Regions from separate parts of the Aureibacillus halotolerans genome, predicted to be linked through region 2. Evidence: predicted binding sites of a transcription regulator. Region 2 holds the regulator's gene; the other holds the start of a gene.

Region 1 (3,429 bases), on a different contig from region 2:
AAGATCTTAAACAACAAGGCCGAATCGTTCTGTCATGAGCTAAAGGAGAAGCTATCGTTACATACGATGGCTTCTTTTTTTAACAAGCGAATTTTCGTTCAATCGTGCTACACGCGTGATTCTCCTCAATTCCGATCTCGTTCTCCCCTGTGGTACACTATCAAAAACACCCTTTTCATAGAAAGGATCGAACCACATGAGACTTGGAATAATCGGTACTAACTGGATTACAGAGGAGTTTGTGGCTGCCGCTCACGCATCAGGCAAATGGACTCTGAATGCTGTTTATTCACGAAATCATGAGCGCGCCAAAACCTTTGCTGAACCCTTTCACGTTACAGATATCTATACAAACATAGAAGCAATGGCACAATCCGACGATATTGACGCAGTGTATATTGCGTCACCAAACAGTTTGCATTTCGAACAGGCGATTGCCTTTCTGAAAGAAAAAAAGCATGTCATCGTTGAAAAACCTGTATTTTCAACGCTTGACGAATTTGACCGTGCCCATACAATCGCAAACGAGCATGGCGTTTATCTACTAGAAGCCGCTCGACATATGTTTGAGCCTAATTTCAAGGAACTTCAGCAGCATGTCAGCCGCGTTGGCGATATTCACAGCGCGTTTTTTGTGTTTGCTAAGTATTCCTCTCGTTACGATCAAGTGCTGGAAGGCGAAGAGCCCAATATTTTTTCGCTTAACTTCTCAGGAGGTTCGCTCGTTGACTTAGGCGTTTATCCCCTTTATACAGCTGTTGCACTGTTTGGCGTACCACGAAGCGCGACGTACAATCCACAGATCATTTCCACAGGCGTTGACGGCGGTGGACCGATTGTTCTTCAATACGAAGGCTTTTCCGTAACGATTTTCCAGGCCAAAAACAGCAACTCCTTTTTACACAATGAAATCCATGGGGTTAATGGCACTTTAAAGTTTGACAACATCGCTGGAATTGAAGAAATTCAATGGTTGGACAATCGCTCAGCGGATCCTATCGAGCTCGCTGTCCGTTCATCAGAAGAAAATAAAATGCAGTTTGAAGCAGAGGCGTTTGCAAATCTAATTGAAAAAAATGATCGCGAGACGTATGAGGTCCTCACTTCGCTAAGCCGCAATGTGCTTTCCCTGATGTGTCAGCTCAGACATGACAACGGGCTGTATTTTGCTGTTGAACAACAACATTAAGGAAGTTGTTGCTTCCTCCCCCGAACCATTAGAACGAATCACGAATTTCACGATCTCGATTGGAATGTACCGATGCTTTTACGACTTCTTAAGGCAAATCCTTAACTAAACAATGACATGTATTATCATAGAGTACCTCTTCAGTCTGTTGGTGTTTGTTAAGCAACAATCCGACATTTCTGGTGGTGCTTTTTGTTTTGTTCTCTAGAACCAAATTTTGAAAATATGTAATAAAAAGACTGTTATTCGTCACAGAAATTCCGTTGACTTATTGTCTCTATATACGGTATAAATAAGATGAAAAACACAATATATTGTTCATAAATCATTAATAAGTACTACATATAGAAATTATTGCACATATGAAGGAGTACAATCACAATGACGACAATCACTAAATTTCATTATCTAGCCAACGAGTTTTTAGCTACTTACGCATCTAGACGTGTTCCATTCACTGAGCTAGGTGAATTTGTTTACCTACGGACGTACAGTCGATTCCTTGAACAAGAAGGCAGACGTGAGCAATGGGAAGAGACGATCAAGCGAGCAATTGAATACAATATTGACCTGGAAAGAAGGTTTCATCCGGGAGCTGACATTGAAGCCCTTCGCAAAGAAGCTGAGGAGCTATTTGAGAACATGTTCTATTTACGTCAATTTCCTAGTGGAAGAACACTATGGGTCGGCGGGACAGACGTAGCGGATTCATTCCCTATTGCTAATTTCAATTGTTCGTTTCTTGTCATGGATAGTTTCGAGGGATTCTGTGAACAGTTTTACCTCTTAATGATCGGGTCAGGTGTGGGTTTTCGAACCATGCCTTATGATGTAGAAAAAATCCCCTCATTTAGAACTGGAATTTCACTAACATCCAAGCCATACCTTGCGATTCAAAAGGAATTGCGTAAGGAGTTTACTAACTTAGATATTGAGGGCAATCGTGCAACCATTCTTGTCGGAGATTCTAAGGAAGGGTGGATTACAGCTCTTGAACTGTACTTCAAGCTTTTAACATCCTTCCTTTACAAAAATGTAGAGCATATTACCGTGAATTTTGATCATGTGCGTGGAAAAGGAGAAAAACTCGTCCGCTTTGGTGGTACATCTTCTGGTCATACGTCACTAGAAACCATGTTCCATAAGGTTCACAAAGTCATGATGAAGACGAATGGGAAGCTGATGCCCATTGATGCTCTTGATATCGGCAACATTATTGCGGAAAACGTTGTTTCTGGAGGTGTCCGGAGAAGCTCAGAAATTAACCTTGCCTCAAAGGATGATATGGACATCGAACATGCCAAAAACAACATGTACTATCAGGAAAACGGTGAATGGAAAGAAAACCAGGACATTCTTCATCGGCGCATGAGCAATAATTCCATCTTTTATGAAGACAAGCCTACTAGAGAGGAACTTCATGAGAATTTTAAGAACATGAGGTTCACAGGCGAACGTGGCTTCGTCAATGCAAAAGCTGGAAGAAAACGCAGAGAAGATTTTGCAGGCTTAAATCCGTGCGCGGAGATTCTTTTAGCGGATCGAGGGCTTTGCAATCTCTCGACTGTCAATATGCTGTCCTTTGTGGAGGATGGGGAACTTCAAAAAACGAAGCTGTATCGTGCGTTTGAGCTGTCCGCTCGCCTCGGTTTCCGAATGACTCTTCCGGAGCTTGAAATTGAACGTTGGAACGCACAGAAAGAGAAAGATCGCTTAATTGGATGTTCTGTCACAGGCTACTTTGACATGGTGGACGCAGTGGGACTAACGACAGAAGAACAAATTGATTTGTTACGCACGCTGAAACGTATCGTTCGTAACACTGTAGACGAGTACGCGAAAAAATTGGGCGTCAACCCTTCGCTTCTCGCAACAACGGTAAAACCTGAAGGGACGTTGAGCCAGCTTCCTTCGGTGTCTTCAGGCATCCATCGAAGCCATTCACCTTTCTTTATTCGACGGGTTCGTATTTCTGCACACGATCCTCTCGCTAAGGTTGTCACTGCACTTGGCTATCCTATTCTTCCTGAATCGGGACAGACATGGGAAAATGCAGCAACTCTCGTTGTTGAATTTCCTGTTCAATCAACGGCTAAAGTCGTCAAAGCCCAAGTAAGCGCCATCGAACAACTGGAAACGTATAAAATGTTTCAAGACCACTACACGGAACATAACACCTCCATCACAGTCACCGTTCGCTCTGATGAATGGGAGGACGTTGAACAATGGGTTTGGGAGCA
Region 2 (3,429 bases):
CCACATTGCTTGTTTATGTATCGCCTGACATTCAGCTAGAACGATTAATGGAACGAGATCAATTGACTGAAGAAGCAGCCAAGCTACGAATTCAGTCCCAAATGACGCTTCAGGAAAAAAAGAAGTTGGCGCACTACGCAGTCGACAATAGTAGAACGTTTGAGGAAACAATTGAGCAACTTATTCAGTGGATAAACGCAATGAAAATCTAACGAAACACGTCTAGCTAAAAACGAACTATTAAGCAGTTAGGAATGTTGTCCAATAGAGTACTTTAAGCTGCTGCGTAAACGATGATGATTTTTGAAGACTGCTGATGTCAAGTCTTGGTGTCGGTTGCATTTATGCTAGACATATTGACATTCATTGAACTGCGATAAAAAAACAGGGGAAATTTTGTTGCAAAAATGATGGTAGCATCGTATACTATGAATCGTAACTTCATCAAGCAATTGGGTGAGGCTGCTCAAAGGGTTAGGACCTCTCTGGACTAACTTTCCCCCGTGGTAGTGAACAATTGTCATTCAAGTGCAATGAGGTGTTAATTACGAAAAGGGGGAACAAAAATGGAAACAATGGGTCGACATGTAATTGCAGAACTTTGGGGATGCAATGATGAGAAACTAAATGATATGAGCTATATTGAAGAAACGTTTGTTGGTGCGGCATTAAAAGCTGGTGCTGAAGTAAGAGAGGTTGCGTTTCATAAATTTGCACCTCAAGGGGTTAGTGGCGTTGTCATCATTTCCGAATCCCATCTTACGATTCATAGCTTTCCTGAGCATGGGTATGCGAGTATTGACGTGTATACGTGCGGAGATCGAATTGATCCGAATGTGGCAGCGAACCATATTGCTAAAGCGCTTGAGGCTTCTTCAGTGGAAAACATTGAAGTGCCTAGAGGTGCAGGACCTGTTCGAATCAAGGAAACGAGTGTAAATGCGTTGTCATAGGACATAGTTATAAGGTACACTAGAAGAGGTGGAAATCCACCTCTTTTTTCTATGGCGTTTTTTGGAACCGTCATCTTCGTAGATGACAAAAAGCCATTGAAAGAGCATCACAGAAAAAGAAGCTGGGGGAGAAAACAAATGAATTTTAGGCAATTTTTCGATAAATACTTTAACTCACATTCGGAATCGCGAGAAAAGCATTGGGATGAAAATTTAAAAACGCGTTATTACAAAGGAACTAAACAACAGACGATTGATGCTGTGGTTGCATTGCTTAAAAAAGAAAAGCAATTTGAGGTGTCCTCTGTACAAGCCGACCGTGGGGAAATTGGCGCGAACATACGTGGGGGAAAAAGAGCATTTATCGTCGTGACGATTATTGAAGTTCGTCCTTACAAAACAGCCGTTGATTTCTCAATTACTTCCTCAACTGTTCTGCCGTTTGATTTCGGTTCTTCTCATAAACTAATCACTAAGCTTTACAGTCAAACGGATAAATCACTCACATTTATTGGAACGGGACTAAGCTACGATTAAATCGACGCTTGCGTCCCTCTTTTCAAAGTAGATAAAATCAAGTAAAGTAGATACATAAGTAAAGTGAAGATAAAATGCAAAGGGACTTCATGCTGATCAAAGGTTGTTTATCTAAGTGAAAAACACTTGGGACCACGGAGTTGCTTTTGTGAGCAATGAAGATCGGACAAGCCAAAGCAACGAAGAAAGCGATGGAGATGGTTAAATGATATGCCCAAACTGTGGTCAAAACGGGAGCAGAGTGTTAGACTCCAGGCAAGCCGAGGAAGGCAGATCCATTCGTAGGCGACGCGAGTGTGAACGTTGTAACTTTCGCTTTACCACATTTGAAAAAGTGGAGGCAATGCCATTACTCGTTATAAAGAAAGAAGGGGCTCGTGAAGAGTTCAGTCGTGAAAAAATGGTCCGAGGGCTCATCAAAGCGGTAGAAAAACGTCCTGTGACAAGTCAAACACTTGAGGAACTATCCCTTGATGTGGAAAAGGAATTGCGTGATCGCGGGGTTCCAGAGGTTAGTTCTGAAGAAATTGGTGAAATGGTAATGGACCATCTTGCGCAAATTGATGAGGTGGCTTATGTCCGCTTCGCATCGGTATATAGGCAGTTTAAGGACGTAAACACGTTTTTGGACGAATTAAAAGACCTGATTAAACAAGAAAAGCCCCCACATCCGTATGATCCAGGGAAATGAAAAACGTAGGCTGAATGAAAACGATGGTCTTGTCTAAGAGTTGAAGCCTTGGGAGGAGCGGAGTTGCCTTTGGGCAATGAGCACCGGACAAGGCAAAGCAACGAAGAAAGCGATCGTTTCACCTCAGTCCCAATTTAGGCTGAATGAAAACGATGGTCTTGTCTAAGCGTTGAAGCCTTGGGAGGAGCGGAGTTGCCTTTGGGCAATGAGCACCGGACAAGGCAAAGCAACGAAGAAAGCGATCGTTTCTCATCAGCCCCAATTTAGGCTGAATGAAAACGATGGTCTTGTCTAAGCGTTGAAGCCTTGGGAGGCGCGGAGTTGCCATTTGGGCAATGAGCACCGGACAAGGCAAAGCAACGAAGAAAGCGATCGTTTCACCTCAGTCCCAATTTAGGCTGAATGAAAACGTTTGTCTTTCAAGGCGCGAAGGCTTGGGAGGCGCGGAGTTGCCATTTGGGCAATGAGCACAGGACAAGGCAAAGCAACGAAGAAAGCGAGCGTTTCTCATCAGCCTAAAAGCATAAAAAAGTAAGGTGATTCCTTGTGACAGAGCATTGGAAAGACGTTCTTCCCGTTGATCAGTATGAAATTACGACAAATGGCATGCTTCATCTAGAAGATCATGCGGTGCTGCAGCTTCTCTATCAACCATTAGTTGGCGCAATAGCGATGGGTGTTTTTCAAACACTCATTTCCGAGCATCGTCGTCGTGACTTTCAGCAGAAGACGCATACGCACCATTTCCTTATGAACGTGCTCGCATTAAACTTGCAGCAAATTTATGAGGCTCGTCAATTGCTAGAAGGCATTGGTCTGCTGAAAACGTATCGCCAAAAATCTGAGAATGTTCATCAGTTTGTCTATGAATTGCAATCTCCAATGCAGCCCGCTGAATTTTTTTCGGATGGGCTGCTTAACATTTTTTTGTATCAAAAAATCGGAAAGACCGCGTACGATCACTTAAAGGAGCTTTTTGAAGTCCCCTCGAGGAGTACGGATGACTATGTCGTAGTGACGAAGTCCTTTACTGACGTTTTTCAGAGCATTAAAATGTCAGATTTACAGCAAACGAAACCGCCAGAAACTCCTGCGGATAAAACAATGGAAAAGGCAGCAACGCCTTCAGGGGTCACCATTGAAACAGATACATTTGATTTTTCATTATTGCTCTCAGGGCTCCATGAGGCAATGGTTCCGAAGCAAGCCATCACGCCAAAGGTAAAAACTGCGATCTACAAGCTCGCT

Evidence for each region. Region 2 encodes NrdR, which represses ribonucleotide reductase genes. Its sites were predicted from a motif close to AACACNATATATNGTGTT; they were not measured.
Region 1: the regulator NrdR is predicted to act here: its motif matches at 1,493-1,510, upstream of nrdJ (ribonucleoside-triphosphate reductase, adenosylcobalamin-dependent).

The regions. Positions count from the first base shown of each region.
Region 1 covers NZ_SNYJ01000004.1:139,867-143,295, forward strand. Annotated here, with positions in the region: gene EV213_RS06600 (PHP domain-containing protein) at 1-38, shown strand, start outside; gene EV213_RS06605 (Gfo/Idh/MocA family protein) at 197-1,189, shown strand; gene nrdJ (ribonucleoside-triphosphate reductase, adenosylcobalamin-dependent) at 1,571-3,429, shown strand, end outside.
Region 2 covers NZ_SNYJ01000008.1:108,777-112,205, forward strand. Annotated here, with positions in the region: gene coaE (dephospho-CoA kinase) at 1-212, shown strand, start outside; gene speD (adenosylmethionine decarboxylase) at 567-953, shown strand; gene EV213_RS11020 (cytosolic protein) at 1,092-1,490, shown strand; gene nrdR (transcriptional regulator NrdR) at 1,696-2,181, shown strand; gene EV213_RS11030 (replication initiation and membrane attachment family protein) at 2,728-3,429, shown strand, end outside.